3 regions of the Pseudoalteromonas sp. DY56-GL22 genome follow, and region 2 is predicted to be linked to each of the others. Evidence: predicted binding sites of a transcription regulator. Region 2 holds the regulator's gene; each other region holds the start of a gene.

Region 1 (10,591 bases), on a different contig from region 2:
CTGTACCAATTGCAAAGGCCAATGCACCTAACACCAAAATACCGATTGTTTCTACGGTTAAGAACTTATCGGCTGCAAGCTTTGAGCCTACCGCTAAGCCTAAGAAAATGGTGGTAATGTTGATGATTTCGTTTTGTGCACTATTGCTCAAACGATCAACCACGCCCGATTCACGCATCAAGTTACCTAGGCAGAACATACCTACCAGCGGTGTTGCCGCAGGTAAAAACAAGATAGTTAAACTAAGCACCATTAATGGAAAAACAATTTTCTCTTTTTTCGATACTGTACGAAGTTGCGGCATTTGAATTTCGCGCTCTTCTTGCGTTGTTAATGCACGCATAATTGGCGGCTGAATAATTGGCACAAGTGCCATATATGAATAAGCCGCTACTGCTATTGCACCAAGTAAATCAGGTGCCAGCTTAGATGCTAAGAAAATAGCTGTTGGACCATCTGCTCCACCAATAATGGCAATGGCCGATGCATCTTGAAGTGTAAACTCAAAACCAGGAATAAAGTTAAGTAGAATTGCACCAAATAAAGTAGCAAAAATACCAAACTGTGCAGCCGCGCCTAACAGCAACATACGCGGATTTGCTATCAAGGCACTAAAGTCTGTAAGCGCCCCCACGCCCATAAAGATCAAAAGTGGGAACACCCCAGAATCAATCCCGATATCGTACACGTAATAAAGCAAACCACCCGGTTCAGATAACCCGGCTACAGGAATATTAGTTAAAATAGCCCCAAAGCCGATAGGTAATAACAATAATGGCTCAAATTTACGGGCGATTGCGAGATATAATAACCCGCAACCTACCGCAATCATTATTAATGCAGGAAAGGTAAAGTTAGCAATACCTGTCGCATGCCAGAGGTTTAAAACACCATCCATCCTCTGCCTCCTATGCTAGCGCGATTAGCGCATCGCCAGTGGCAACAGAGTCGCCCTCTGCTACTAATACTTCAGCTATTGTACCTGAGTGTGCGGCGCGAACTTCTGTTTCCATTTTCATTGCTTCCATTATGATAACCACATCACCTTCATTTACTGTTTGGCCAGCTTTTACTTTCACTTTGAAAATATTGCCTGCTAACGGCGCGTTTAAGGTTTCGCTAACAGACGCTGAGGCAGATTGAGGAATTAACTCACTGTCTTTTAGAGTTACTTCTTTTAGTTCACCACCTTGCGCTACAACGACATCGTAAACTTTACCGTCAACTTTAACGCTGTATTGCTCTGCTTTTGCAGGACTTGAAGCGGCTGGTTTGCTTTCTGACTTAGCAACTTCACCCGTTGGAATTGCTTCAAACGCATCAGGGTTGTTACGGTTTTTAATAAACTTAAGGCCAATTTGAGGGAATAATGCGTAAGTAAGCACATCATCAATCACGTCATCAGCAAGCTCTAAACCTTGCTCTTTAGCTTCACTTAATAACTCTGCTTCAAGCTTCTCAAGTTCAGGCTCAAGCTTATCAGCAGGACGGCAAGTGATTGCTTCAGCGCCATCTAGTACACGTTCTTGCAGCTCTTTATTCATTGGCGCTGGTGTTGCACCATACTCGCCTTTAAGGACACCCGCAGTTTCTTTAGTGATGGTTTTATATCGCTCGCCAGTCAAAACATTAAGTACTGCTTGAGTACCAACAATTTGCGAGGTTGGTGTAACGAGTGGAATGTAACCTAAGTCTTCGCGAACACGCGGGATCTCGAGTAATACTTGATCAAGTTTGTCAGCAGCACCTTGCTCTTTAAGCTGATTTTCCATATTAGTTAACATGCCGCCCGGCACTTGCGCTAATAAGATACGTCCATCAACGCCTTTAAGGCTACCTTCAAATGCAGCATATTTCTTGCGTACGTCACGGAAGTAAGCAGCAATTTCTTCTAATTGGTTTAAATCAAGGCCTGTGTCTCGCTCAGTGCCTTCTACAATTGAAACGATGGTTTCTGTGGCGCTATGACCATAGGTCATACTCATTGACGAAATAGCCGTATCAAGCATATCGATACCTGCATCGATCGCTTTTTGGTAAGTTGCAGTGCTTAAACCTGTGGTCGCGTGGCATTGCATCGCAATAGGAATAGACACAGTTTCTTTTAAACCTTTGATCAACTGTTCACAATCATAAGGCTTTAATAAACCTGCCATATCTTTGATACAAATTGAATGACAACCAAGATCTTCTAGTTGTTTTGCAAGCTCAAGCCACATATCAAGCGTATGTACAGGGCTTACTGTGTACGAAATAGTACCTTGGGCATGAGCACCTACTTTAACAGCAGCTTTAATGGCAGTTTCAAGGTTACGCACATCGTTCATCGCATCGAAAATACGGAAAACATCAACACCGTTTTTGTGGGCACGCTCAACAAACTTTTCGACTACATCATCAGCATAATGACGGTAACCTAGAAGATTTTGTCCGCGTAGTAGCATTTGTTGCTTAGTGTTTGGCATTGCCGCTTTTAGCTCGCGAATACGTTGCCAAGGATCTTCACCTAAATAACGGATACACGAGTCAAACGTCGCACCACCCCATGATTCAATTGACCAATAACCCGCATTATCGAGTTTTTCTGCCATGGGTAGCATGTCGTCTAAGCGCATACGCGTTGCCAAAAGAGACTGGTGTGCGTCGCGCAATACTAGTTCGGTTAGTTTTAATTTAGCCATGTTTAAGCTGCCCCGTTATTTTTGTTTATTTCGAAATTGAGCAATTGCAGCGCTGATTGCTGCAATATGTGCCTGTGGCACACCCTGTTGAGGTTGAACTTTTGCTGTACGCGTAGGTTCTGCAGTTGCAGGATCATCAAATCGACCCACCAGCTTTGACATTAAAGTGACTGCTGAAATCAAAATAGTCAGAAAAACAAACACGCCTACCATGCCTGTCACCATCAAACTGGCCGCAGTGGTGAGTAATCCACCTATATCCATACGACTCCCCTAGCTTACTTAAAATAAAAAGTTATTTTTGTTAAATAATTATGCACCAATAATAACAAACAAAATTCATTTGTATAGCACCATTGTAAATTGGTAAAACCAATTAAATTTAAAATAACATGACGTACATATAATTAACACCCTACTATTAGCGCATTTAAAGCCCCGCTATAGATGATATAAATAATCAATATAGCCAGTCGTTATATGCTGAACTATTAATTAATAGCAACAAAATGGCTAAAAACCACACACAACAAGGTGTTAGAGGTAGCCAACCCAAATAAAGTTAAATTGGTCTTACCATTTATTGATGCATTATCTCTTTTTCTCATGCATCTCAATATGAAAAAATATCACTATGAATAAGTTACATGCTTACTCGTAAAAGTTACCAAATGATGAACCCTCTAAAGAACAACAAAAACACACAACCCATTGAAATATATAAAATAAAAGCTCTGGCACGGAACTCGCTTCAGTTACATCGAACTTAAGAAAATTTAAATAGCCAAGGAGACCACTATGTTACGCTGGACAATTACTTTTCTAGTTATCGCGTTAATCGCAGCAGTGTTAGGTTTTGGCGGTATCGCAGGAGCCGCTGCAGGCATCGCTAAGATTATCTTTTTTATATTTTTAGTATTACTTGTTATTTCGCTGGTATCAGGAGCACTTAGAGGCAACGTCCCTAAGTAGTTAAAAGCAGATAACCACTTACTTTATTTTTAAATTTACAAGGAATTTCATTATGAAAAATTCAACTTTAAAAGCCGCAACTATCGCCCTATTTTCAGGTCTTTTCATCATGGGTTGTGAAGACAACTCTGCTGAAGACGCAGGTGAGCGTATTGACGAAGCAATTACTGATACACAAAATGCAGTTGAAGATGCATGTGAAGAAGTAAAGGAAGGTGTTAACGCAGAAGAAACTAACTGCTAATAGCACACCATACTTAAGAAAAGCGGCCAAGTGCCGCTTTTTTGTTTTTTAAATGATGCATGAGATCTGAGATAATCGTAGGAATGGTTTTAACCGTGAACTTTTGGCTATAGCGTGAGTTTTTCGGCGTTAAAACGCCTCCTACAAGTCTTAACTTGGGTTTAAAGTCTGATGACTTTATAAACCACCGCGCGAAATAAATTTCACGCCTACGTGAGCCTCAAACTCGATAACTTTAATCTTTCCTCTAGAAATTCGCTAACTTGTTGGGTTTTAATCTGATAGCTGACAGCTGAAAGCTAATAGCTCCTCTCTCTAGAAACTCGCTAACTTGTTGGATTTTAATCTGATAGCTGACAGCTGAAAGCTAATAGCTCCTCCCTCTAGAAACTCGCTAACTTGTTGGGTTTTAATCTGATAGCTGACGGCTGAAAGCTGATAGCTCCTTTCTCTAAAAACTCGCTAACTTTCAGCTTTCATTTACAAACCTTAGTGAGGGGCTCGTTTGTCGTTACACTTGCTATATGCCATTGGCCGTCGATAAAACTTACTTTTGCGACATCGCTTACAGCAAAATCTCCGGGGACATTTAAACGCGTTAAGTTACTCGCTAACGGCTGCTGACAATATGGGCCGGTATCGCCATGCATTACAAGCACAGGCTTCTTAGTGTGCTTTGCAAAGTCGCTGATGGCATCTCGGTATAGTTTAAATGCATCACATTTAGAGCGCTGCGATTCACTACAGGCGGGTTTACTGCTTGGGTGGTAAATATCAGCCTGAAAGCCAAACACATAGGCCTTAGCATCTTGTTGAACAAGTGCTTGTTTTAACCAAATTAAGTTGTACTTATCACGTTTGTCAGCGGCATCAAGTGCTGCGTTTTTGTCACTTTTTAAAATTTGCGAGCGGCCATTAAAAGTGCCCGGTATATGCAAAGTACGAAACTCAATACCATCAAACTGCCAACGGGCATTCTCTAGCATTTCAGCTTGTGTGGCATAACCCTGTAATTGCTTCGCTTTTTGTGTATAAGCCTCGTCGAACATTAGGCCTTTAACAAAGCTTAGCCGCTCAAGCTCATCAAAACGTACCGATAGCTTTTCTCGGTCACAATCGGTCCATTCATTATCACCTGGGGTATAAATAAAAGGCTGTTTGGTCAACGACGTCAATAACGCTTTATTTGTTTGCAAAAGCTTGTTCGTGCAAGCAAGCGCCCCGGATTTCATATCACCAAGATGTATTAAAAAGCCATGAGGTGTTGCTTCGATTGCCTTGGTAATTTTTCCGCCTTTGGCGAGATTAATTTCATCAATCGGGGTGTATGGCATATCGCCCATTACTAAAAAAGTATTTGTGGTCATTGCAAGTGCTAATGACATTGAACTAACTAACATACAACTTACACCTTTAAAATACACATAACTTAAGCTCTCACAATGACAACTAAATGAAAACCAACTACGGCAGATTTTTTCTATCAATGTTAAACTGCTGTCAGCAAATTAAGTGAGCCCACGAATGACATTAAGTACAACTTACACATTAGATAAACCGTATTATTACGAATGCTTTGATGAGTCTTTGCCGTATTCATCTCAAGCCAAGCCTAAATACCCGCTGTTGATATTGTTAATAACCTTAAGCTTATTGGCGTTTTATCAATTAGAGAATCATTACCTTGGTAGCTTTATGATTATGCTTGCCGTCGTTGAGTGCTTATCGTTTTATTACAAGCGCCCATGGTGGGTCGCAAGACAAATGATGAGCCGTGCATCAGGCAGCGAAGTGACTATCGTATTTGATGATGATGGGGTGAAAGCCGAAAACCCGCATAAAAGCTACCAATTAAGCTGGCAACAGATTAGTGAGATTATTGAAACTGAGCGAGGTTATATTTTAAAGGCACAGCGCGGTATGCAATATATTTCTAAACAAGCGCTAAATGATGAAATGACAGCCGAACTAAATAAAAGAGCCACTCAGTGAGTGGCTCTTAAAATATCTGTCGCTGATTAAACGTTGCCCGGATTTGGGTTAGATTTCTCTGCTTGAATTCGCATGTAGATTTCTTCACGATGTACAGATACATCTTTCGGTGCGTTTACACCAATGCGAACTTGATTTCCTTTAACACCAAGAACAGTAACTGTTACTTCGTCACCGATCATTAGGGTTTCACCTACTCTACGAGTTAGTATTAGCATTCTCTTGCTCCCATGTTCCAAAAAATTAAAAGATTCCGCGTCAAAAACATTCTAATGAAATCTAGACTTAAAAGTAAGTAAAAACTCTAGATCTTATTCATTTTCGGTTAAAAAAACTTTGTGTAGCGCACGTACAGCCAGTTCTAAATACTTTTCGTCAATTAAAACTGATATCTTTATTTCTGATGTCGATACAAGCATCACTTTGATGTTTTCATCGGCAAGGGCATTAAAAAATAAACTTGCCACACCAGAGTGAGATTTCATCCCTACACCTACTGCAGACACCTTGGCAACATTGCTGATCCCTTTAATAGATTCTGCGCTGATACCATCTTGGTTACTGGTCAAAATTTCAAGCGCTTGCTCAAAATCATTCGTGTGCACAGTAAAAGCATAGTCTATTTTTTCAAAGTTATGATTAACTTGATTAATCATATCTATTTCGATGCCAAATTCTGCAAAAAGTTTCAAAATTTTTGCAAGGTTTTCCGTTCCTTGGTGTACGCCATTGACGTAAATCAAGCTTTCGTCACGATTAAAGGCGATACCCGACACAATGTTTGCTTGCACATCCGGCTCCTCAAAACTGATCAAGGTCCCTTGATCCGGGTTAAAACTCGATAACACTCTGAGCGGTATATTGTATTTTCCTGCCGCTTCGACACTACGAATATGCAGTACCTTAGCCCCAAGACTAGCCATTTCGAGCATTTCTTCGAAGGTGACATGGCTCATACGTCGCGCATTAGGCTCAATACGTGGGTCGGTGGTGTATACCCCATCAACATCGGTGTAAATTTGACATTCATCGGCATTGATAGCGCCTGCAATCTCAACCGCAGAAGTATCAGTACCACCGCGACCAAGCGTGGTGATATTGCCTTCAATATCACGGCCCTGAAAGCCCGCTATTATAGCAATCCGGTTATGTTCAAGTTCATGCTTTAGACGAGTCGCCGCAATCTCTTCAATGCGCGCTTTACCAAACATGTTATCGGTGCGAATGTTGACCTGATCAGCAAGTAAGCTTACCGCTGAGTGACCACGTTTAATAATAGCCATAGCGAGTAAAGAGACCGACACTTGCTCACCGGTGGTTAGCAATACATCAAGCTCACGAGCACTGGGTCGAGAATCGATTTGTTTAGCGAGTTCAATTAGACGGTTAGTTTCTCCCGACATCGCCGAGAGCACCACCACAACTTGATGGCCTTGTTGTTTGGTTTTTACAACAAGGTCGGCGACGGCCTCAATTCGCTCTATTGAGCCAACTGAGGTGCCACCGAATTTTTGGACGATAAGTGCCACTAGTGATTAAGAACGCTCAGTTAACCAAGCCGTTACACTTTCTAAGGCTGCAGCTAGGTTCTCTGGCTGAGTACCACCTGCTTGCGCCATATCAGGACGACCACCGCCCTTACCGCCTACTTGTGCAGCCATGTGATTTACAAGTTCACCGGCTTTCACTTTACCTGTTAAGTCTTTAGTTACACCGGCAATTAGGCTTACTTTGTCGCCATTAGCAACACCAAGGGCAATAACACCTGAACCAATCTTCGTTTTCAGGTCATCAACCATGCCGCGTAGTGCTTTAGATTCAGTACCTGCAACATCAGCAACCAGTAGTTTAATACCGTTCACTTCAACAACAGAGTCAAGTAACGATGCACCAGCCGCACTTGCTAGCTTGTCGTTAAGCTGCGCAATTTGCTTCTCAAGGCCTTTTGATTTCTCTAGTAACGCAGTTACTTTTTCAAGTACTGTGCTGCTATCACCTTTTACTAGTGCTGCAACATCGTTTAACTGTTGTTCTTGCTCACTTACATAAGCAACAGCTTCAGCACCCGTTACCGCTTCAATACGGCGGATACCGGCAGCGATACCGCTTTCTGATACGATTTTAAATAAACCGATATCACCTGCACGCTTAACGTGAGTACCACCACATAGCTCGATTGAGTAATCACCAATGGTTACTACGCGAACTTCATCGTCGTATTTTTCACCGAATAATGCCATCGCACCTTTTGCTTTTGCATCTTCGATAGCCATTAGCTCAGTTTCAAGCGCAAAGTTACGACGGATTTCATCGTTTACTGCGCGCTCGATTTGACGTAATTCGTCTTTTGTTACCGCTTCAAAGTGAGAGAAGTCAAAACGTAAACGTTCAGGGTCAACTAGTGAGCCTTTTTGACTTACGTGCTCACCTAAAATTTGGCGTAATGTTTCATGCAAGATATGCGTTGCAGTGTGGTTTTTCTTGATGCTATCGCGACGTGCTGCATCAATTGTTGCCTCTGCTTTATCGTTTGTACCAATACGACCTTGTACACGACCATGGTGTGCAAATGCATTACCAAGTTTCGTGGTGTTAGTCACTACAAACTCACCACCAGCGACTTTTAAAACACCCGTGTCACCAACCTGACCACCTGATTCAGCGTAGAACGGTGTACGGTCTAAGATTGCGATACCTTCTTGACCATCTTCAAGTACAGAAACCGATTGACCTTCAGAGAAAAGTTCAACCACAGTACCTGTGTAATGTTCTGCATCGTAACCTTTAAAGTCTGTGTGTTTTTCAGACTTAAGTTGTTGGTTGTAATCAGCACCAAACTTACCCGCTTGCTGTGCTTGCTTACGCTGAACAGCCATACACTCTTGGAAGCCGTGCTCATCAATCGTCATGAAACGCTCACGCGCCACGTCAGCCGTTAAATCAGCTGGGAAACCGTAAGTATCGTAAAGTTTGAATACTAAGTCACCTGGGATCACATCGCCTTCGATGTCAGTTAGGCTTTCTTCTAAAATAGCCAGACCACGCTCAAGTGTTTTACCAAACTGCTCTTCTTCAATACGCAGTACTTTTTCAATAATTTCCTGTTGCTTAGCAAGCTCTGGGTACGCTTGACCCATTTGCTCAATTAGCGCAGCAACTAGCTTGTAGAAGAAAGCACCTTTTGCGCCTAGCTTGTTACCGTGACGAACAGCACGACGAATGATACGACGTAATACATAACCACGGCCTTCGTTTGATGGCATAACGCCGTCAGACACTAAGAACGCACACGAACGAATGTGGTCAGCCACAACGCGTAACGATTTATCATCTAAATCTTGTGCGTTTGTTACTTTGGCCGCAGCTGCAATAAGAGCTTGGAATAAATCGATTTCGTAGTTTGAGTGCACGCCTTGTAAAATTGCAGAAATACGCTCAAGACCCATACCTGTATCAACAGACTGCTTAGGAAGCGGCTCCATTGTACCGTCGGCATGGCGGTTATACTGCATAAATACTAGGTTCCAGATCTCGATGAAACGGTCACCGTCTTCTTCAGGTGAACCTGGAGGGCCACCCCAAATTTCTTCACCGTGATCGTAAAAGATTTCAGAACATGGACCACAAGGACCTGTATCACCCATTGACCAGAAGTTATCGCTAGTTGCAATGCGAATAATACGGTCTTCACTTAGACCCACTTCTTTATGCCAAATGTTGAAGGCTTCTTCATCATCGTGATAAATAGTAACAAGGAGCTTTTCTTGCGGTAGTTTTACAACGTCAGTTAAAAACTCCCAAGCAAATTTGATTGCGTCTTGCTTGAAGTAATCGCCAAAGCTGAAGTTACCTAGCATTTCAAAGAATGTATGGTGACGTGCAGTGTAGCCTACGTTTTCAAGGTCGTTATGTTTACCACCTGCTCGTACACAACGTTGAGAGCTGGTTGCACGTGAATAAGGGCGGCTTTCCGCACCTAAAAATACATCTTTAAATTGCACCATACCGGCGTTATTGAATAATAACGTGGCATCGTTACCCGGGATCAGCGAGCTTGAAGGAACAATTTGGTGTTGTTTAGAGGCAAAAAAGTCTAAGAACTGTTGCCTGATCTGTGCGGTAGTCATATGCTGCATGTGAAAATCTCACCCGTTTATTGCTGTGCTTGCATTGCAAAATCAATTTGTTCGTAATTAAAGCCTCGATACATCAAGTAGCGTACACGTTTCGCTCTTTCTTTCTGGTCGAGTTCTTTACCTGAATTTGAAAACTTCTTTAAATATGCGTCCTTTGCGAGTTCGAACCAATCGACTTCGAACTCCTCGAGCGTCTTGTCTAATAGTGCTCGGTCTATCCCTTTTGCCATTGCTTCGCTCTGAATGCGTTTTACACCATGATACTTAGCTAAATGGCGGCGTACAAACCCTTCGCAATAGCGCTGTTCGTTAATAAAGTTGTGTGATTCACACCAATCTAACAAGCGCTCTGTAAACTCAGGTGTCGCCTCTTTTTGCTGTAACTTTCGCGTTAAATCCCGACGCGAATAATCTTGTCGGGACAATAACCAAAGTACGTAATTCTTTAACTTTTGTTCTTTATCATCCATTACGCGTCAAAGCGTCCTGATTGTGACTGTGCTTCAGGTGCTTTTGTTTGGTCATCACCTTTTGGCACAACTGGCATAAAAATGGCCTGAAAAGAC
Region 2 (10,591 bases):
TTGGTATGACCGCAGTGATTGGTGCAGATGAAAAGTTAGCCGGGTTATTCACTGATGGTGACTTACGCCGTATTTTAGAACAGCGCATCGATATCCATAGCACGGCAATTAGCCAAGTGATGACCCGTTCATGCACAACGGCTCGCCCTGACATGCTTGCGGCTGAAGCTTTAAATATTATGGAGCATAAACGTATTAATGGTTTAATTGTGGTGGATCAAAGCAACACACCAATTGGTGCCCTTAATATGCAAGACTTATTAAAAGCAGGAGTTCTCTAAGCAATGACATTCGCCGAACTATACCAGCCCCTGAGCCCTGATGTGAGTCAGCGTGCTCAAAAAATAAAACTATTAATCTGTGATATTGATGGTGTTTTTTCTGATGGTCGAATTTATTTGGGTAATAATGGCGAAGAGCTTAAAGCATTCAATACTAAAGATGGTTTTGGTATTAAAGCACTCATTAATAGTGGCTTTGAAGTGGCAGTGATTACTGGCCGCCATTCACAAATAGTTCAGCAGCGAATGACTAGCCTAACAGTTCAGCACATTTATCAGGGACAAGAAGATAAGCTGATTGCTTATCAAGAGTTAAAGGATAAACTGGGGCTGACAGATGAACAGATTGCCTATATTGGTGATGATGGTCCAGACTTACCAGTTATGGAAAAAGTTGGCTTTGCTGTCGCAGTAAACGATGCACACCCGCTTATCAAGAAGCTGGCTCATTACACCACATTATTACCGGGTGGCTTTGGAGCCGTGCGTGAATTAACTGATTTACTGATGTTAGAAAACGGCAAGCCGTTAACTAGCGATGGAACCAGCGCATGAATATAGCCCGTATTTTACTGAGTATTGTTTTTGTCTGTTGCATGGTGTGGTTATGGTACCCGTACTTTAACCAGTCAACTGATACAATAACTAGTGAAGACGAGATCATCGCAACACCTGATTACACTGCCGTTGCTCTAAAGCAAACAGCTTATGACGAGCAAGGTAAAATTAGTCATAAAGTGGCAGCTGCAAAAATGGAGTTGTATCAACAATTAGGGTTTACCTTTTTTGAACAACCTATTTTTACTATTTATAGCGATCAGCAAGTTTGGCAAGTAAGAGCCAAAGAAGCTACTTTATACGAAAATGATCAGCTGATTTTTGAAGGGGATGTAGTTGCTAAAAACTTAACCCATAACGGTATGATCGAAGACATAAAAGCAGAAAATATTAATGTCGACATTGATAAAATGACGATGTTTTCAAAGCAACCTGTAACACTAACAGGACCGAATTTAAAAATTACCGGTAAAGGCTTAAAAGCCGATTTAAAAGCCGAAATTGTTGAGTTAACTAACCATACACGAACCATATACTATGACCAATAAACTGAAGAAATTACTCCTGATCCCAAGCTTATTGATTGCCTTTTCGGGCGCAGCTGCCGAGCAAACAGGCGCTCAAATTAGCATTAGCTCAGATCGCCAAGTCGGTAAACTAAAAGATGGCGTTGGCATATTCGAAGGTAACGTAGAGATCGTGCATGGTGATCGTCGCATTACAGCAGAGCGACTTGAGGCACATGGCGGTGACACCGAAGGTACAGTCGAATTAATTATCGCTACAGGCAAACCAGCTTACTTCGAAGAAAAGCAAGCTGATGGTACCGTGATGAGCGCCAGCGCCGAAGAAGTTCGTTATGATGTTGCGAAACGCTTCTTAACACTCAATGGCGAAGCTGAAGTCACTCAAGCGGGTCAAAAAGTAACGGCAAAAAGCATTACCTATGATATGGCTCAACAGCTGATCAGCGCAGAAAAAGACGAAAACTCAACAGATCGTGTACACACTATTTTAGTGCCTGTAGAAAATAAAAAAGACGATAAAGGCCAACCATGAGCACATTAAAAGCAGAGCTTTTAGCTAAAAGCTACAAAGGCCGCCAAGTGGTTAAAAATGTCGGTCTTGAAGTTGAAGCGGGCAGTATTGTTGGCTTGTTAGGGCCAAATGGTGCAGGTAAAACCACCACCTTCTATATGATTGTAGGCCTCGTACCAAGCGACAAAGGAAAAATAAGCATCGATGATAACGATATCACGCTTTTGCCAATGCACAGCCGTGCGCGCTTAGGTATTGGTTATCTACCACAAGAGTCGTCTATTTTTCGAAAATTAACAGTTTACCAAAACTTGATGGCCATATTAGAGACCCGCAAAGATCTTAACAAAACAACGCGCGAAGAGACGCTTAACAACTTATTAGATGAATTTAGCATTCAACATATTCGCGATAGCCAAGGTATGGCACTGTCAGGTGGTGAACGACGCCGCGTTGAAATTGCACGTGCATTAGCCGCTAATCCTAAATTTATCCTTTTAGATGAGCCTTTTGCTGGTGTTGATCCTATTTCGGTGTTAGATATAAAGAAAATTATTGAGCACCTAAAAAATCGTGGTATTGGTGTACTTATTACTGACCATAATGTTCGAGAAACCCTTGATGTTTGTGAAAAAGCCTACATTGTTTCTCATGGGGAGCTAATTGCATCAGGCACACCTGAGCACGTATTAGCTGACCAAACTGTACGTGATGTTTATCTAGGCGAGCAATTCAGGCTGTAACCATTACGCCACCGACTAGAGCATCTGCTAGACTTATACAATGACAATAAATCGATAACAGTGTCCTCACCGTTACCGATAACTTAAAAAGGATTGTTAGGGATACATGAGGCAATCATTACAGCTGCGCATGGGCCAGCAACTTACAATGACTCCACAACTGCAACAAGCCATTCGCTTGTTGCAGCTCAGTACATTGGATCTCCAGCAAGAAATTCAAGAAGCGCTTGATAGTAATCCTCTGCTTGAAGTGGAAGAAGCGGATTACAACGAAGAAAGCATCGGTAAGAATGAGCAAAAAGCGGAGTCTGACGATGTACAAGTCAGCGCGTCTGCCGACGAAGCACCTAGCGAATTCGAGCAAGAAAGCAGTGATGCTCTGAGTAAGGATACGGTTAGCGATGACTTAGCTATGGATGTTACGTGGGATGAGTACATGAGTGCCGCCCCATCAACATCGTCTGGGCCAATGCCTGAAGACGAGTCTATTTACCAAGGTGCTTCAACAGAAACACTGCAAGAATATTTAATGTGGCAACTACAGCTCACACCATTTAGTCCTACCGATGAAGCGATTGCCGTTGCCATCGTTGAAGCTATCGATGACTCAGGTATTTTAACGGTTAGCTGCGAAGATATTGTCGAAAGCTTTAATCAAAATAATGATGAAGAAGAAATCGAACTCGATGAAGTTGAAGCTGTCTTAAAAAGAATACAGTTATTCGATCCAGTTGGTATCGGCGCGCGAAGTTTACAAGAGTGCCTGTGTATACAACTTCGTCAATTCGATGCCAATACGCCATATTTAGCTGAAACTAAAATGGTTTTATCTGAGCATATCGAATTATTAGCAAGTCGCGACTATCGCACTTTAATGAAAAAGACTAAGCTTAAAGAAAACGAGCTTAAAGAAGTGATGACGCTCATTCACAGCTTAAATCCTAAGCCTGCGGATAGCATAGTACGCGAAGAATCTGAGTACGTCATACCCGATGTATCAGTGAAAAAAGTGAAAGGCCGCTGGGTAGTCGAGTTAAACCCAGATTGTATGCCAAAAATTAGAGTGAATAGCCAATATGCAGCGATGTCTCGCTCTGTTAAATCAAGTAGCGACAGCCAATTTATTCGTTCTCACTTACAAGAAGCAAAGTGGTTTATTAAGAGCTTAGAAAGCCGTAACGATACTTTACTAAAAGTGACCAACTGTATCGTGCAACAACAGCAAGCTTTCTTTGAACATGGCCCAGAGGCAATGAAGCCAATGGTGCTAAACGATGTCGCTGAAATGGTCGAAATGCATGAATCGACGATTTCTCGGGTTACAACACAAAAATATATGCATACCCCAAGGGGAATTTTTGAGTTGAAATATTTCTTCTCAAGCCATGTCAGCACCGAAAATGGTGGTGAGTGCTCTTCTACAGCAATTCGCGCTTTAATCAAGAAGTTAGTTGCTGCAGAAAACTCGGTTAAACCATTGAGTGATAGCAAAATTGCAGATATATTGGCTGAGCAAGGAATTAAAGTAGCTAGACGTACAATTGCAAAATATCGTGAGTCTCTAGCAATACCTCCGTCTAATCAGCGTAAAAGTCTGATTTAGACGTTTTACATAGAAGGAAAATGCTTATGCAACTAAATTTAACTGGTCGCCACGTAGAAGTCACTGATTCATTAAGAGACTATGTAAACACTAAGTTCGCAAAACTAGAAAGGCATTTTGATCATATTAATAATGTTCATGTCATTTTAGATGTAGAAAAATTAAGCCAAAAAGCAGAAGCAACTTTACATGTAAACGGAGGCGAGTTGTTCGCTTCTACAGAACATCAAGATATGTACGCAGCAATTGACTCATTGATCGATAAACTTGATCGCCAAGTCATTAAGCATAAAGAGAAATTAGCTCGACATTAAATTATGAAACTTAGTTCACTTACTAATCAGGACTGCAGCAAAGCTGCGGTCCTTTTTAATAGCAAAAAAAGAATTCTTGAGTATATTAGCGAGTTAGCTCACCAGCAGTTTCCTCATTTATCTCAACAAGATATCCTAGATGCTTTTCTGAACAGGGAAAAGTTAGGTAGTACAGGTATCGGCCGAGGAATAGCTATTCCCCACGGTCGAATGAGTGGTGCTGATGAACCTCATGCATTTATTATTGTCAGTGAATCTCCCATCAATTTTGATGCGATAGACAATCGTCCCGTTGATATTTTTGTGGCACTCATCGTACCAGATGGCGATTGCCAGTTGCACTTGAAGACCTTGTCAACAATTGCTGATAGACTTAAAGATAAAGATTTTTGTAAACAGTTGCGAAGTGCTACAAGCGATCAGCAACTATTTCAAGTAATTGCATCAGAGGCATAAATGGAATTAATAATTATCAGCGGTCGCTCAGGCTCGGGCAAATCGGTCGCTTTACGAGTTCTTGAAGACTTAGGCTACTACTGTGTTGATAATATTCCTGTCAACCTACTGCCTTCGCTCGTGCGAAGTGTTTCTGATAATTATGACAAAATTGCCGTCAGTATCGACGTACGTAACTTACCGAAAGAGCAGCAAGAGTTTAATGATATTCTTGAGTACCTGCCAGGTTTTGCTAACCCAACACTATTCTACCTAGATAGTGATGATCAAACCCTAATCAAGCGTTTTTCTGAAACTCGCCGTTTGCATCCATTATCGATTGATTCTTTACCGCTTGATCTTGCCATTAAACAAGAAAAAATCCTGCTTGATGTGCTGATCACCCGCGCTGACTTTATGATTGATACCACTGATTTGAGTGTTCATCAGTTAGCAGAATCAATTCGTGAAAAGATTTTAGGTAAGAAAGATAAAAAACTGATTATTACGTTTATGTCGTTTGGTTTTAAGCATGGCATTCCAAAAGAAGCTGACTACGTTTTTGATGCACGCTTTTTACCGAACCCACACTGGGAGCCTGATTTAAAGCCACTAACCGGCCTCGATCAGCCTGTCAGGGATTATTTAGCTAGCCACAGCATAGTGCAAAAGTTCACTTGGCAGATTCAAACCTTTGTACAGACTTGGTTGCCACATCTAGAGCGCAACAACCGCAGTTACCTAACCATTGCAATTGGTTGTACAGGAGGCCAACACCGTTCTGTTTACTTAGCGCAAACAATTGGTGAAAGCTTTTCTAAAACTCATGCTAATGTAAAAATTCGCCACCGCGAACAAGATATCTAACTAGGCACCAACAATGCACGCTGAAGATACCTTTTTAATTCAAAACAAACTTGGCTTACATGCTCGCGCTGCGACTGTTTTAGCGCAACTAGCACTGCAATTTGATGCCAAAATTACACTTTTTCAAGATGAGAAAGAAGCTGAAGGCGACAGCGTGTTAGCGTTAATGCTCCTTGAAAGTAGTCAAGGAAAAGAGGTTCGTGTTGTATGCGAAGGTCCTGACGCTGACGCTGCATTAACGGCAATCGGCGAATTAATTGCGCAACGCTTTCACGAGCAAGAATAGCATTTGCTAAGACTTCAAGGTTTACGGTAAACTTACTTCGGATATTTAAAATTCCCTTTAAATATCCTACTTTTATATCGCTCGCTTTTCTAAATTACAAAACTCTTAATAAATTTATCGCAGTGCGACGATATCTCTGCAAATACACTACAAAGCAACTATGCTGTATTTGCATAGCCTATTTAAACTTTTTTCAGTTGTAAGGACGCCAATGCCAGAAGCCTTTGAACAAGATTACCCACTACAACAACTCAAACAAGTGACCAAGTCACTCAATAGTGGTCAATTTGTTCAAGTGCGCGGCATGTTAGCCAAAACGGCACCTTGTGATACAGCCCTTTTACTTGAGTCTTCTCCCCATAAAATTCGTCGTATGCTTTGGCAGCTGGTTGACCCAGATGTCCGTGGTGATGTTCTAGAGGAACTCTCTGAAGATGTACGTCTTGGCATTATTGCCCAGATGGAGCCTGAGCACATTGCTGCTGCTACAGAAGATATGGACGACGATGACTTAGGTGAGGTTTTACGTAGTCTTCCTGATACCGTATATCAAGACGTTGTTAGCGCAATGGACTCGCAAGATAGAGAAAGGGCAACTCAAGCGCTTTCTTATCAAGAGCGCTCAGCCGGTGCCCTGATGAACAGCGATACGGTAACCATTCGTCCAGATGTTACCCTAGATGTAGTTTTACGCTATTTACGCTTACGAGGTGAGCTACCAGAGGGTACCGATGACTTATATGTAGTTGATAAGCATAACTGCTTTTTAGGCGCGCTTTCATTAACTACATTGCTGACCAGTCCTTCAGATAAAATTGTTCGTGATTTAATGGATGAAGACTGTGAGTCAATCCTAATCTCTATGGATGAAAGTGATGTAGCGCAACTGTTCGAGCGTCACAACTGGATTTCAGCCCCTGTTGTGGATGATAACGCTCACTTGCTTGGTCGTATTACCATCGATGATATCGTTGACGTAATCCGTGAAGATGCAGAGCACAGCATGCTAAGCCTCGCTGGTCTTGACGACGAAGAAGATACCTTTGCGCCAGTGCTAAAAAGTTCGCAGCGTCGCTCTATTTGGCTTGGGGTTAACTTATTAACCGCATTGTTAGCAGCCATTGTGGCAAGCTTTTTCGAAAACACCTTAGCAATCTTGCCTATTTTAGCGGTACTCAATGGTATCGTCCCTTCAATGGGGGGTGTTGCGGGTAGCCAAACCCTAACTCTGGTTATTCGTGGTATAGCGGTTGGTCATATCAACCAAACCAACCAACGCTTCTTATTACTTAAGGAGTTAGCAATTGGCGCACTGAATGGCATTATTTGGTCGATATTAATTGCTGGTGTGGTTGCCCTATGGCAGTGGGACTTTAAACTCGGCGCAGTGCTGGCCTTTGCAATGTTTATGAATCTTGTTGCCGCTGGTATTGCAGGTGCAAGCATTCCATTAATTCTTAAGAAAATGAAAATTGACCCTGCCCTCGCCGGCAGTGTGGTACTGACAACAGTGACGGATATTGTCGGTATCTTTGCCTTTTTAGGCACCGCAACCTGGCTATTGATCTGATACCAATTCACAATAATACTTAATTAAGCGAATTGGTATAAATAAAAACGGCCCTTTAAGGGCCGTATTTATATCTTTTACTTTGCACGCTGCTTATTTTTACCTACTCTAGGTTTGGTATTGGCCTTTTTAAACTGGCTAAAACCGGTATGACGAGTCAGTGCTGCACGGCCTTTACCGCCCTTACCTTTAGCAGTTTTCTCGTTTCGACCTTCTTCAGGAACCAAACAATTCGGCCCTTTACCAATTAAATTTGCTTTGCCCATTTTTCTTAGTGCTTCACGGATCATCGGCCAACCAGCAGGATCGTGGTATCGTAAAATCGCTTTGTGTAAGCGACGCTGGCGTGCGCCTTTTGGAACAGGCACTTGCTCAGTATTGTTCTTAATATTGCGCAGCGAGTTCATCTCAGTGTGATAAATTGTGGTTGCATTGGCCATCGGCGATGGATAAAAGTTTTGTACTTGATCAAGCTTAAAGTCATGAGCCTTTAACCATAGCGCCATATTCACCATGTCTTCGTCTTTCGTTCCTGGGTGAGCAGAAATAAAATACGGGATCAAATACTGCTTTTTACCCGCTTCTTTTGAGTATTTATCAAATAGCTCTTTAAACTTATCGTAAGCTCCCATGCCCGGCTTCATCATCTTAGATAATGGACCATCTTCAGTGTGCTCAGGGGCAATTTTTAAGTACCCGCCTACGTGATGGGTAACCAACTCTTTTACGTAGCGAGGGTCTTCTACGGCTAAGTCATAACGTACGCCAGACGCGATCAAGATTTTCTTCACACCTTTTACATCTCGAGCTTTTTTATAAAGCTCAATCGTTGGGGTGTGATCCGTGTCCATGTGCTTACAGATATCAGGATAAACACATGATAAACGACGACACGTGCTCTCTGCCTTTTTGCTCTTACAGCGCAACTTATACATATTCGCGGTCGGTCCGCCTAAGTCAGAAATAACCCCAGTGAAGCCCGGTACTCTGTCACGAATTTGCTCAATTTCATCAATAATTGATTGCTCAGAACGGCTTTGAATAATACGTCCTTCATGTTCTGTTATTGAACAGAAAGAACAACCACCAAAGCAGCCTCGCATGATGTTCACCGAGGTTTTAATCATTTCATAAGCTGGGATTTTTTCATCGCCGTAGCTTGGGTGCGGAATACGCTGATATGGCAAACCAAATACGCCATCCATTTCTTCAGTTTCAAGCGGAAATGCAGGCGGATTTACCCAAATAGAGCGGTCGCCATGGCGTTGAAATAACGCACGCGCACAACCTGGGTTTGTTTCTTGGTGCAAAATACGCGAGGCGTGAGCATAAAGCGGTTTATTCACACTTACTTGCTCATATGCTGGTAGCTTAACGTAGGTCTTTTCCCATGGCTTAGGACGAGCAGGCTGAATCGTGATTGGCTTAGCCGCCTCGGCACTTAAATCAATACCTGCTTTTTTAAATTCAGATTTACTACAACCCACATCATCTGCGCCATACGGGTTTGGAATTGGATCAATCTTACCGATTTTATCTATTGCAGTTGAGTCACTACCACGCCAACCCGGTAATGGTTCTTTACGAATAACCGCAGTACCACGAATATCTTGAATTGTCTCAACCGACTCACCCGCAGCAATACGGTGGGCAACTTCAACAAGTGGGCGCTCAGCGTTACCGTAAATTAAAATGTCAGCTTTAGCATCAAACAATACACTACGGCGTACTTTTTCTTGCCAATAATCATAATGAGCAATACGGCGTAAACTCGCCTCAATACCACCAATGATCAGTGGCACATCTTTATAAGCTTCGCGACAGCGTTGGCTGTATACAACTACCGCACGGTCAGGACGTTTACCGCCTATGTTACCCGGAGTATAAGCGTCATCATGACGCATACGCTTTTCAGCAGTATAACGGTTGATCATCGAGTCCATATTACCCGCTGTAACACCAAAGAATAAGTTAGGCTTACCTAACGCCATAAAGGCATCTTTTGAGTTCCAGTCAGGCTGCGCAATAATACCCACACGAAAACCCTGTGACTCAAGCATACGCCCAATCACAGCCATACCGAAGCTTGGGTGATCTACATACGCATCACCACTTACAATGATCACGTCACAGCTATCCCAGCCTAACGCGTCCATTTCTGCACGAGTGGTTGGTAAAAATGGCGCCGTGCCATAGCATTCAGCCCAATATTTAGGGTAAGAAAACAGGCCTCGCTCGGCTTTTAATGCGCTCATAAAGTGTACTCTGCTAACAAAAGGGGCGAATTATACCTCAGTCTTATAGATTATTATAGAAAACAAAACGCCCTTCACATGGGAGGGCGCTGTTTAATTTGTATGCACTGACTGGAACTGGCTATTGCTTAGCTTGCAGGTAAGTAATTAACTCTTTTTCTGGCATAGGCTTAGCGTACATGAAGCCTTGCACTTCATCACAGCCAAGCTGAGCTAAATAATCTGCTTGCGCTTGTGTTTCAACCCCTTCTGCAATGGTTTTTAAGCCTAACCTTGCGCCAAGAGAAATAATTAACGCAGCAATCGCCTGACAATCTTGACCAGGTAAATCTTTGATAAAGTCGCGATCAATTTTTAGTCTGTCTAATGGTAGTTTTTGCAAATAGCTTAACGACGAGAAGCCAGTACCAAAGTCATCAATTGCAATCTCAATACCAAACTCTTTAAGTTCTTTTAATGTGGTGATCACATTAGCTAGCTCATCCATAACCACACTTTCGGTCACTTCGAGTTCAATAAACTGCGGTTTTACATCGTATTTAATAAGCGTGTCTTTTACTTGCTGAGCATAGCCTTTAACTTTAAACTGCGGTACTGAAACATTTACGGCAATACTGATTGCAAAGCCCATTGCTTCAAGG
Region 3 (10,591 bases), on a different contig from region 2:
TAATTAGTGCTCAGCGTAACTTCCAAGCAAATTCACGTGCGCTTGAGGTTAACTCAACACTACAACAAAACATCCTACAGATCCGTTAATCTTAACGGTTCTAAGCTTAATCCGACACGAAGGCTGCTTCCTCTATTGGCAGCCTTTTTTCATTCTTACTATTCATTTTTCTCTTCTATTTTAGCGTCAATTTTACTTTGGCACTTTTATTGCATTTCCTAATTATCGTATTTTTAGTGAGTCAATGTTATGGACAAAATGGTCTACATTGCCATGTCGGGTGCTAAGCAAAGTTTGCGAGGTCTTGAGCTCAAGGCCAACAATCTTGCTAATGCTAACACCACTGGCTTTAAAGCTGATTTTGCACAAGCTCGCTCTATGCAAGCCTTTGGTGAAGGTCTGCCATCTAGGGTGTTTGCAATGCAAGAACGCCCAGGATCTAATATGGAATCGGGTGGTTTTGTTGAAACTGGCCGTGAGCTTGATATCGCGATGAGCGACCGTGGTTGGTTGAGCGTACAAGATGCATCCGGCAATGAGGCGTACACTAAAACTGGCACCTTAAACATTACTCCAGATGGCGCATTGATCACGAGCCATGGCCGTCAAGTAATTGGCGAAGGTGGTCCAATCATTTTGCCATTGCCTATTGAAAAAGTTGAGTTTAGTGAAGATGGCGCTATTCAGGTTCGCCCGCAAGGTGCGCCTGCTAACTTTTTGGAAGTGGTTGATCGCTTAAAAGTGATTGAGGCTGATAACACTCAGCTTGAAAAAGGCAATGACGGTTTATTTCGACCAAAAGAAGACATGTTGGTCAATGACCTTTGTGGTTTTTGTGACATTTCACCAAACGTAAAAGTACTGTCGGGAACGCTTGAAATGTCGAACGTAAACCCAGTGCATGAAATGGTCGATATGATCAGCAATCAACGCCAATTTGAATTACAAGTTAAATTGATGAAAACAGCCGAAGAGCTCGATGAGCGTCAAGATCAGCTGTTACGCATTGTTTAAGATGACTGAGAGGGTAGAGTTATGAATCCTGCATTATGGATCAGTAAAACCGGGCTTGACGCCCAGCAAACCGATATTTCGGTGATCTCAAATAATCTCGCGAATGCCAGCACGGTAGGCTACAAAAAAAGCCGCGCCGTATTTGAAGATTTACTATATCAAAACATTAACCAGCCAGGTGGCCGCTCGTCGCAAGACACTGAAATGCCGTCAGGCTTAATGCTTGGTGCCGGTGCCAAAGTGGTTGCTAACCAAAAGAACTTTTCACAAGGTAATATGCTTACCACTGAAAATTCATTGGACTGGATGATCTCAGGCCCAGGTTTTTTTGAAGTGCAATTACCAGATGGCAATATTGCCTATTCACGTAATGGTCAATTCACGACTGACGAAGATGGTCGCATTGTAACTTCCGGCGCGGGTTTTCCATTACAGCCAGAAATGAACGTACCAGACGATGCACAATCAATTACTGTTTCACAAGACGGTGAAGTATCAGTGCGTATTTCAGGTCAAGCAGAGAACGTGGTCATCGGTCAGCTCACCATTAGTGATTTTATTAATCCATCGGGTCTTGAGCCTATGGGGCAAAACTTATACACAGAAACCGCTGTGAGTGGCGCACCTGTGCAAGGTAATCCTGGTATCGACGGTTTAGGCACTGTGGTTCAAGGTTCCCTTGAAACCTCTAACGTGAATGTAACGGAAGAGCTTGTTAACTTGATTGAAACGCAACGAATTTATGAAATGAATTCAAAAGTGATTTCAGCGGTTGATGAAATGCTTAGTTACATCAATCAGCAACTTTAATGGGTAGGAGGCAGCATGCGTAATATTATCTTAGTCACATCAGCAGCATTGATGCTGGGTGGTTGTATGACAACGCAAAATCATCATGTGGTTCAGGATGACCCTTACTATGCGCCTATGTATCCGGAACCAAGTACTGAACAAGTGGTACCAACAGGTTCGTTGTTTGATAGTTATTCGGCAAATGACTTGTACTCAGATAAAAAGGCATTACGCGCCGGCGATATCATCACTGTTAAATTGCAAGAGTCTACCCAAGCAACTAAAGCGGCAAAAACTGAAACCGACAAAGAAACAGATGCTAGTTTAGACCCTGTTATTGGGCTTGGCGGAAACCCGGTTAACATTGGTGGCGACAGCATTCAGTTTGGTATTGGCTCAGGGGCATCGTTTAAAGGCGATTCAAAGTCTAACCAATCAAATAGCTTATTTGGTGATATTTCTGTCAATGTGATGCGTGTTTTACCGAATGGGAACTTGGTTATTCGTGGTGAAAAATGGCTCACTTTGAATACTGGTGAAGAATTTATTCGCCTAGAAGGTTTAGTTCGTCCTGAAGATGTGCAAGCAGATAACACAGTAACTTCCAATCGTATTGCTAATGCGCGAATTCAATACTCAGGTAAAGGGCAAATTCAAGAAACGCAAAGTGCAGGTTGGCTGTCTCGTTTCTTTAGTAGTTCGCTTTTCCCATTTTAGAGGAATAAAGTCATGAATGGGTTTAAATACATCATCGCTCTTTGCTTAATTAGCCTGCAGTTTTCTGCACAGGCTGAGCGAGTCAAAGATGTATCTATGGTTGAGGGCGTACGCTCTAACCAATTAGTGGGTTATGGATTGGTTGTTGGTTTGCCTGGCACAGGCGAACAAAGCCGATTTACTCAACAAAGCTTTAAAGCCATGTTAAATGGTTTTGGTATCACCTTACCAGATAGCTTAAAACCTAAGATTAAAAATGTTGCCGCTGTGGCTGTGCATGCAGAGTTACCGGCATTTAGAAAACCGGGTCAAACCATTGATATTACGGTTTCGTCTATTGGTAGTGCGGGTAGTTTACGTGGTGGTACCTTATTACAAACCTTTTTAAAAGGGGTTGATGGCAATACCTATGCGATTGCACAAGGTAGCTTAGTTGTTGGTGGTCTAGGTGCGGAAGGGGCTGATGGTAGCCGTGTAATTATTAACACACCCACAGTGGGTCGTATTCCAAACGGTGCCATTGTAGAGCGTGCTATTAAGAGCCCGTTTATGCAAGGTGACTACATTACCTTTAATTTAAATCGCCCAGATTTCACAACAGCAAAGCGCCTAGAGCAAACGATTAATGATTTGGTGGGGCCTGACAGTGCTCAGGCAATTGATGCAGCGTCAGTGCGAGTGTTAGCACCGCGAGATGCATCTCAACGTGTTGCGTATTTATCTACCCTTGAAAACTTAGAGTTTAAGCCTGCAGACACAGCAGCAAAAATTATTGTTAACTCCCGCACAGGTACAATTGTGATTGGCAAAAACGTGAAGCTACAGCCTGCGGCAATAACTCATGGTGGTTTAACGGTTACGATTGCTGAGCAGCAAAATGTGTCACAGCCAAACGCTTTAAGTGATGGTGAAACTACCGTTACCAATCAAAGTATTATTGATGTGAACGAAGATGATTCACGTGCTTTTGTATTTAATCCAGGTGTTAATCTTGATGATCTCGTACGCGCAATCAATGAGGTGGGGGCCGCACCGGGTGATTTAATGGCAATCCTTGAAGCTTTAAAAGAAGCGGGGGCGATAAACGGGCAACTGGTTATCATTTAAATTAAAACGCGCTGTCGAGCGCGTTTTTTGTTTTAGTCATTCTTAAATCGTTCAGCATATAAACATCAGTCAAAATCTTGGCCCTGAAGTTACTCCATTCCTGTATCAGTTATTAGCCATTCATTTATAAAGTTTTTTATTGGCGCAATTTTTGCATTTTAATTTTCATTATTAACTATTGTGTCAAAAAGCTGATGGATACTAATCATCTCGACAAGCAAAACTTTTTTGATTTAGGCAACTTAGACTCGCTACGTCAAAGTGCTCTAAAAAGTGATGCCTCTAGCGATGCGTCAAAAGAGGCGCTGAAAAAAGCGGCGGCACAATTTGAATCTATCTTCACTCAAATGCTGCTGAAAAGCATGCGTAAAGCAAATGAAGCGTTTGAAGATAAAGATAGCCCATTTAATTCAAGCGGCGTTAAGTTTTTTGAAGAGATGCATGACCAACAGTTATCGGTTGAGCTTTCATCAAACGGCTCGCTGGGTCTAGCTGACTTAATTGTTCAACAACTCTCGCCAGATGGTAAACAGTTTACTCCAGGTTCTGTGCTTAGAACGACGGCTGAGTTCGACAGTGATAAGCGCGCAACCGGTGCAACGAGCGACAGTCACAAGATTAAAGCTGAGCCAAACGCTGTTGCAGATACCGCTGCGAACGAGCAAACAGAAAACCGCTTTGAAGATGCTGAGTCTTTCATTAGCTCTGTTTGGGAGCACGCTAAAAATGCGGCTGAGAAAATTGGCTTAAATCCAGCTGTGATGGTTGCTCAAGCAGCACTTGAAACGGGCTGGGGTAAACACATCATCAGTAAAGCTGATGGCACAAGTAGTAACAACTTATTCAATATTAAATCGGATAGGAGCTGGCAAGGTGATAAAGCGAGTAAAGTCACGCTTGAGTTTGAACAAGGTGTGCCAGTTAAAAAGCAAGCAAGTTTTCGCTCTTATCAATCGATTAAAGACAGTGTGAACGACTTTGTGGATTTCTTAAATGAAAATCCACGTTATCAAGAAGCACTTAATAATACCGCAGAGCCTGCAGCCTTTTTAGATTCGTTACAAAAAGCAGGCTATGCAACTGATCCAAATTATGCCGATAAAATTAAGCAGGTATTGAAGCGCGTTGAGCTTCAAAGCGTCGCTGCTTCATTGGTACGTTAAGGAGTAGACCCTCATGTCATTTAGCTTATATGACATAGCAAATGCCGGTGTAAGAGCTAACTCTGAGCTTTTACAAACCACCAGTAAAAACATCGCCAACGTTAATACCGAGGGCTATGTGCGTGAGCGTACTGAGTTCACAACCATGATCGATAACCAAGTCGGTCGTGGTGAAACGTATCGCTTACTGAATGAATTTGCACAAAAGCAATTAAATAGAGATACCTCAAATAAAGCATTCTTTGATCAGTTTGTAACTGAAGCAAGCCGAGTAGATAGCTTGTTTTCTGAAGAGTCAAACAGCTTATCAACCAGTATCAACTCGTTTTTTAACAACGTACAAGAAAGCTTAAATCAACCGTCATCAACAGTAGCTCGTTCACTGGTAATGACGGATGCACAAAACTTAATTGATCAAATGGACAGATTGTCGAGCATTGTGGTTGACCAAAAAGCCGTGGTAAATGAGCAGCTAGAAATCTTCTCTGATGAAGCAAATAACTTCATTCAAAGCATCAGTGAACTAAATACCAAGATTGCATCTGTTCATGGCACTGATCGTGAGTCATCGTCGAGTGGTTTGTATAACGAACGTGATAAAGCAATTCGTGACTTATCTGAGCTGATTGATATTGAAACACTCGATGGCAACAACGGCGAAAAACAAGTTTATTTAGGCTCCGGTCAAGCACTTGTCATGCAAAGCGGCACATTTAACCTGTTTTCATTCAGTGGCGACCCTGATCCGAACTTTAAAGAATTAAAACTTGATGTAAACGGTGGCAAAGCCGTGCCGCTTGAAGTTGATGTGAGTAAATTGAAAGGCAAAATTGGTGGCTTACTGGCATTTCGTGACGATATTTTAGTGCCTGCTCAAAACCAACTTGGTCAAATGGGTTTAGCGTTAGCTGATGCCTTTAACCAACAAAATAGCTTAGGTATGGACGCTAATGGTGAAATTGGCGGCGATATTTTTGCTATTCCAACGGTTGATGCGTTCGGTTATCAAGCTAATACGGGCACATCAACAATGACGGCAACCCTTGAACCTGGCAAAGGCAGCGAATTGCCAGCAAGTGATTTTATTGTGACCTATACAAGCGCAACCACTGTTGAGATTCAGGCAATCGATAATAAAGGTGAACCCATTGGCACCGCATCTACAGCGAATGTGACTGCCGGTGTGATTGACTCATCAACTATTACGGGTGGTGAAGCGTTTGGTTTACAACTCAACGTATCAGGTGCTGCCAATACTGGTGACCAATTTATGGTGAAGCTAAATTCACAAGCTGCAACGACCCTCGAGCTTGCAACTGAACGCCCTGAAGATTTAGCGTTAGCATCACCTATTCGAACTGCTACTGATATTAATAACACCAGTGATGCAAGTATTTCTGCTGGTACAGTTTCAGATATTGATAACTCAACGGGTATTACCGTGGGGCCACCTCCTAGCTTGGCGAATGGCGATATCACACTCGTGAAAACGGCGAATGCTAACGAATATCAAATTACGGATGGGAACGGTACATCGACCTTTACTATTACACCACCTGCTGAAAATATTCTTGCCCAAGCTGGCGCGCCTTATGATACCTATGGGTTTGACTTTAACATTGAAGGATCACCTGCAACAGGTGACACCTTCACAGTAGAGTTTAACACTGGTGGTTTTGATGATAACCGTAATGGTTTGCTATTGGCCGATTTACAAAATGGTGAGCTAGTGCGTCAAAATGTTGAAGCAAGTAGTACTGCTGATAATCATAAAACGTTTAATCAAGCCTATTCAGGCATTGTCACTGATATTGGTGTAGTGACTAGTCAAGCCCAAACGAATGGTGCGGCCTTTACAGCATTGGCTGATCAGTCTGAAGCTTGGTATGAATCACTATCAGGTGTAAACCTTGATGAAGAAGCGGCAAACTTACTGCGCTTTCAACAATCGTATGCAGCATCAGCACAGGTCCTTTCAACAGCACGTACTATTTTTGACACCTTATTAAGTGCGGCGAGGTAATTATGCGTATTTCAAATAACATGATGTATAAGAATAACCTTAATTCTATTCTTAACTCACAACAAAATGTAAACAAAGCGCAAGAGCAGGTTAATACCCAAAAGCGTGTATTAACTGCTGCTGACGATCCTTCCGCAACGGCTCGCGCACTACTTTATACAGATCGCATTCAGGGTAATGAGCAGTTCACAAAAAACATTACTATGCTGAATAGCCGCCTAACAACAGAAGAAAGTGTGCTGCAAAATATTAAAGGTGCGCTTGAGTCTGCTTATACTTTATCTATTCAAGCTGGTAATGGTGCGTATAGTGATATCGACCGTGAAGGTATTGCTGAAGAAGTTAAAGCATTGCAAAGTACGGTACTTGATTTGATGAATGCAAAGACCGAAGACGGTAAATTTATCTTTTCAGGTTACCAAGATAATACTCCGTCTTACACCTTTAATAATACTTCTGGTCGCTATGAATATGGTGGCGATCAGGGGCAACACAAAATCAAAGTAGCTGAAGGTGTAGAAATTAAATCAAGTGACAATGGTTTTGATACGTTCGAAAAAGTAAATGCTCGACTAAATGTGGCCTCAAACGATGGCACTGTGTCAGGCGGTATCTCAAGCTCAAAAATTTATGTTACTGAGCAAGCTGATTTCGATAAGTTTCATCAGGCAAATTACAACGCTGATCCTGCCGCAGCCGCAAATGCTAATACACTAAGCTTTATTACTACCACAGGCACACCTAATACATTTGTTGTGCAGCAAGCGGGTGTAACGATTGATAGTGGCAGCTTTGAAGGCGGCAAAATTGAATATCAAGGTATGGAAATTTCTGTTTCGCCTGTTGCAAACGGCCAAGTTGATGTTGACCTTGAAGCACCACAAAAAGAGAATGCGTTAAATACTTTGGATGACCTGATAGCAGGACTAACCAATCCTGATTTAACCCAGGAAGAGTTTGATCAAGTTTTAGCAGATGCCATTGTACAACTCGATAATGCTAAAAATCAGGTTTCACTTGTACAGGCAGGTTTGGGTGGTCGCTTAAATACAGCCAAGAAAATTGAACAATCAAACGGTGACTTAGATACTAGCAATAAAGCTGCAAAAGCTGAGCTTGTTGAGCTTGATATGGCTGAAGCGATTACTGAACTTACCAAACAAGAAACATCACTGCAAGCTGCACAGGCAACATTTGGCCGTTTGGCTAACCTTTCTTTATTTGATTACTTATAATTTTTATAGGTTAAGCTCATTTTATGAGCTTAACCTATAAAACCTTCCTTAAGATTCACACTTTAAAAGTGCTTTTAGTGCTTTCTTTTTAGTATTTATATCTTTAGTAAAACATCGTGATAGCGGCTTTCAAGGTAACCAGCAGCCATGTTTAGCTAAAGTTTTAAAATATTTTTCCTTTAAATACAGCGCATTAAATAAAAAATGAAAAATTGTTTAAAAATTCACTAAAGGATTTTTTTACCGGACCGATAACTTAATTAACCAAGCAACGTAGCAAATAACCGCTACGGCTTAATTAGAGTAAGTTTGAGAGTAAATGATAAGTTTACTTCGGGAGAAATATCATGGCACTTTATGTAAATACAAATGTTAGTTCATTAAACGCTCAAAGACAATTAATGAATTCTGGTAACTCACTTGACACTTCATTCAAGCGTTTATCATCAGGTTTTCGTATCAACAGCGCAGCTGACGATGCGGCTGGTCTACAAATTTCAGACCGTTTAACATCACAAATTAACGGCCTTAACCAAGGTAACCGTAACGCAAATGATGGTATCTCTTTAGCACAAACAGCTGAGGGTGCTCTTGATGAAGTAACATCAATGTTCCAGCGTATTCGTACGCTTGCACAACAAGCTGCAAATGGTTCAAACACTGATGAAGACCGTTTAGCACTACAAGAAGAGATCCGTTCTTTAGCATCAGAAGTAAATCGTGTGGCTGAAGATACTACTTTTGGTGGTCAAAACCTGCTTGATGGTTCTTATTCTGCAAGTTTTCAAGTCGGTGCTGATGCAGTTCAAACAATTAGCTTCAGCATGAAAAATGTTGGTGGTACAGCAAATTCACTAACTGCTAACGGTGGTTTTACAATGTCAGGTATTGCCGGTGTAGCTTCTGGAGTTACAGGAAAAGGTATGTCCACTCTTGCTGCAGGAATTAGTGATGTAGGTACAGGTTTGACTGCTGCAACTGTTGGCTTCTCAGCTTTTGGTGCAACAACAATCAGCGTGTCTTCTCAGGTTAATGCACAACAAATCTTGGCTGGTATGGATGCAATGATTGCGGTAGTTGATAAAAAGCGTGCAGAGCTAGGTGCGGTTCAAAATCGTTTCCAATCAACGATTCGTAACCAAGCTAATATCTCTGAAAACTTAAGTGCAGCTCAGTCTCGTATTAAAGATACCGACTTTGCGACAGAGACAGCTAACTTAACTAAGATGCAAATCTTACAACAAGCTAGCCAAACAATCTTAAGCCAAGCGAATCAACGTCCTCAAGCAGCATTAAGCTTACTAGGTTAATAGTTTGAGTTAAAGTGAAGTCAAAACTTTGACTTAAAAGAAAAGCGCCTTTGTCTAATGGGGTATTAACAAAGGCGCTAGATTAGGATTATAAAGCGGAGGCGCTCAAAATCCTGACAGTAGTGTTCTAACATTTGTAAGAACATAAAATATAAAGCACAAATTATGCCATAATTTGTGTCAATTGAACCCACTCTTAAACTTATCTCTTAAAAAGGCTCCAGATGGAGCCTTTTTCATTATTTTTTCGAATAGTTGGCCTACTAATTGCTCTTATCTTTTCAAGTTAACTAATTAATCCGCAAAGTGGCAGTTTTTTGCCCCAGGCTACTCAGGTTTGCCGCTGTAACAAGTCACTTTGTCAAATTCACTTTTAAAGTGACTTAACTTTGACAGAAAAGAAGAGAGTTTATTATGGCTTTATATGTAAATACTAATGTTAGTGCATTAAACGCACAAAGACAGTTGGATAGAACAGGTACAGATCTTGATACCTCTTTTAAACGTCTTTCATCAGGTCTTCGCATTAACAGTGCGGCTGATGATGCTGCTGGTTTGCAAATCTCTGACCGCTTACAGTCACAAATTCTAGGTTTGAATCAAGGTAACCGTAACGCGAACGATGGTATTTCACTTGCGCAAACTGCTGAAGGGGCATTAGAGGAAATTACTTCAAGCTTTCAGCGAATTAGGACTCTTGCACAACAAGCAGCAAACGGTTCAAATACGGATGAAGATAGGCTTGCTCTTCAAGAAGAAATTCGTCAGTTATCTGCTGAAGTAAATCGTATTGCTGCAGACACTACTTTCGGTGGTCAAAACCTTCTTGATGGTAGTTACTCAGCTAGTTTTCAAGTTGGTGCTGATGCCGTTCAGACTATCGGTTTTAGTATGAAAAATGTTGGAAGTACTGCTAATTCACTAACTGGAAATAGTGGTTTTACTATGTCGGGTATAGCTGGTATTGCTTCAGGCGTTAGCGGAAAAGGAATGTCTACATTAGTTGCAGGTATTAGTGATATAGGCACGGGATTAACTGCAGCTACAGCAGGTTTTAGTAATATTACTGCAAGTGGAATAAGTGTATCTTCTCAAGTAAATGCTCAGCAAGTGCTCGCAGCTATGGATTCTATGATTGCTGTGGTAGATAAAAAACGTGCTGAATTGGGTGCTGTACAAAACCGCTTTCAATCGACTATTCGAAACCAAGCGAATATTTCTGAGAATTTA

Evidence for each region. Region 2 encodes sigma-54, which starts transcription at its own class of promoters, with help from an activator protein. Its sites were predicted from a motif close to GTTGGCACGNNNNTNGNNT; they were not measured.
Region 1: the regulator sigma-54 is predicted to act here: its motif matches at 3,415-3,433, upstream of NO991_RS08020 (DUF1328 domain-containing protein).
Region 3: the regulator sigma-54 is predicted to act here: its motif matches at 3,769-3,787, upstream of flgJ (flagellar assembly peptidoglycan hydrolase FlgJ).

What each region holds. Positions count from the first base shown of each region.
Region 1 covers NZ_JANHZR010000003.1:19,068-29,658, forward strand. Annotated here, with positions in the region: gene NO991_RS08005 (sodium ion-translocating decarboxylase subunit beta) at 1-898, opposite strand, end outside; gene oadA (sodium-extruding oxaloacetate decarboxylase subunit alpha) at 909-2,681, opposite strand; gene NO991_RS08015 (OadG family protein) at 2,697-2,945, opposite strand; gene NO991_RS08020 (DUF1328 domain-containing protein) at 3,480-3,653, shown strand; gene NO991_RS08025 (hypothetical protein) at 3,706-3,897, shown strand; gene NO991_RS08030 (hypothetical protein) at 4,374-5,297, opposite strand; gene NO991_RS08035 (YcxB family protein) at 5,422-5,889, shown strand; gene csrA (carbon storage regulator CsrA) at 5,916-6,107, opposite strand; gene NO991_RS08045 (aspartate kinase) at 6,201-7,418, opposite strand; gene alaS (alanine--tRNA ligase) at 7,425-10,025, opposite strand; gene NO991_RS08055 (regulatory protein RecX) at 10,043-10,495, opposite strand; gene NO991_RS08060 (BPSS1780 family membrane protein) at 10,495-10,591, opposite strand, start outside.
Region 2 covers NZ_JANHZR010000015.1:11,207-21,797, reverse strand. Annotated here, with positions in the region: gene NO991_RS19890 (KpsF/GutQ family sugar-phosphate isomerase) at 1-281, shown strand, start outside; gene kdsC (3-deoxy-manno-octulosonate-8-phosphatase KdsC) at 285-836, shown strand; gene lptC (LPS export ABC transporter periplasmic protein LptC) at 833-1,387, shown strand; gene lptA (lipopolysaccharide transport periplasmic protein LptA) at 1,377-1,898, shown strand; gene lptB (LPS export ABC transporter ATP-binding protein) at 1,895-2,620, shown strand; gene NO991_RS19865 (RNA polymerase factor sigma-54) at 2,727-4,223, shown strand; gene hpf (ribosome hibernation promoting factor) at 4,250-4,537, shown strand; gene ptsN (PTS IIA-like nitrogen regulatory protein PtsN) at 4,541-4,993, shown strand; gene rapZ (RNase adapter RapZ) at 4,994-5,839, shown strand; gene NO991_RS19845 (HPr family phosphocarrier protein) at 5,853-6,125, shown strand; gene mgtE (magnesium transporter) at 6,337-7,695, shown strand; gene NO991_RS19835 (YgiQ family radical SAM protein) at 7,773-9,950, opposite strand; gene NO991_RS19830 (EAL domain-containing protein) at 10,072-10,591, opposite strand, start outside.
Region 3 covers NZ_JANHZR010000005.1:10,182-20,772, forward strand. Annotated here, with positions in the region: gene flgE (flagellar hook protein FlgE) at 1-89, shown strand, start outside; gene NO991_RS12150 (flagellar basal body rod protein FlgF) at 250-1,014, shown strand; gene flgG (flagellar basal-body rod protein FlgG) at 1,036-1,824, shown strand; gene flgH (flagellar basal body L-ring protein FlgH) at 1,840-2,523, shown strand; gene NO991_RS12165 (flagellar basal body P-ring protein FlgI) at 2,536-3,630, shown strand; gene flgJ (flagellar assembly peptidoglycan hydrolase FlgJ) at 3,825-4,793, shown strand; gene flgK (flagellar hook-associated protein FlgK) at 4,807-6,816, shown strand; gene flgL (flagellar hook-associated protein FlgL) at 6,819-8,051, shown strand; gene NO991_RS12185 (flagellin) at 8,399-9,361, shown strand; gene NO991_RS12190 (flagellin) at 9,776-10,591, shown strand, end outside.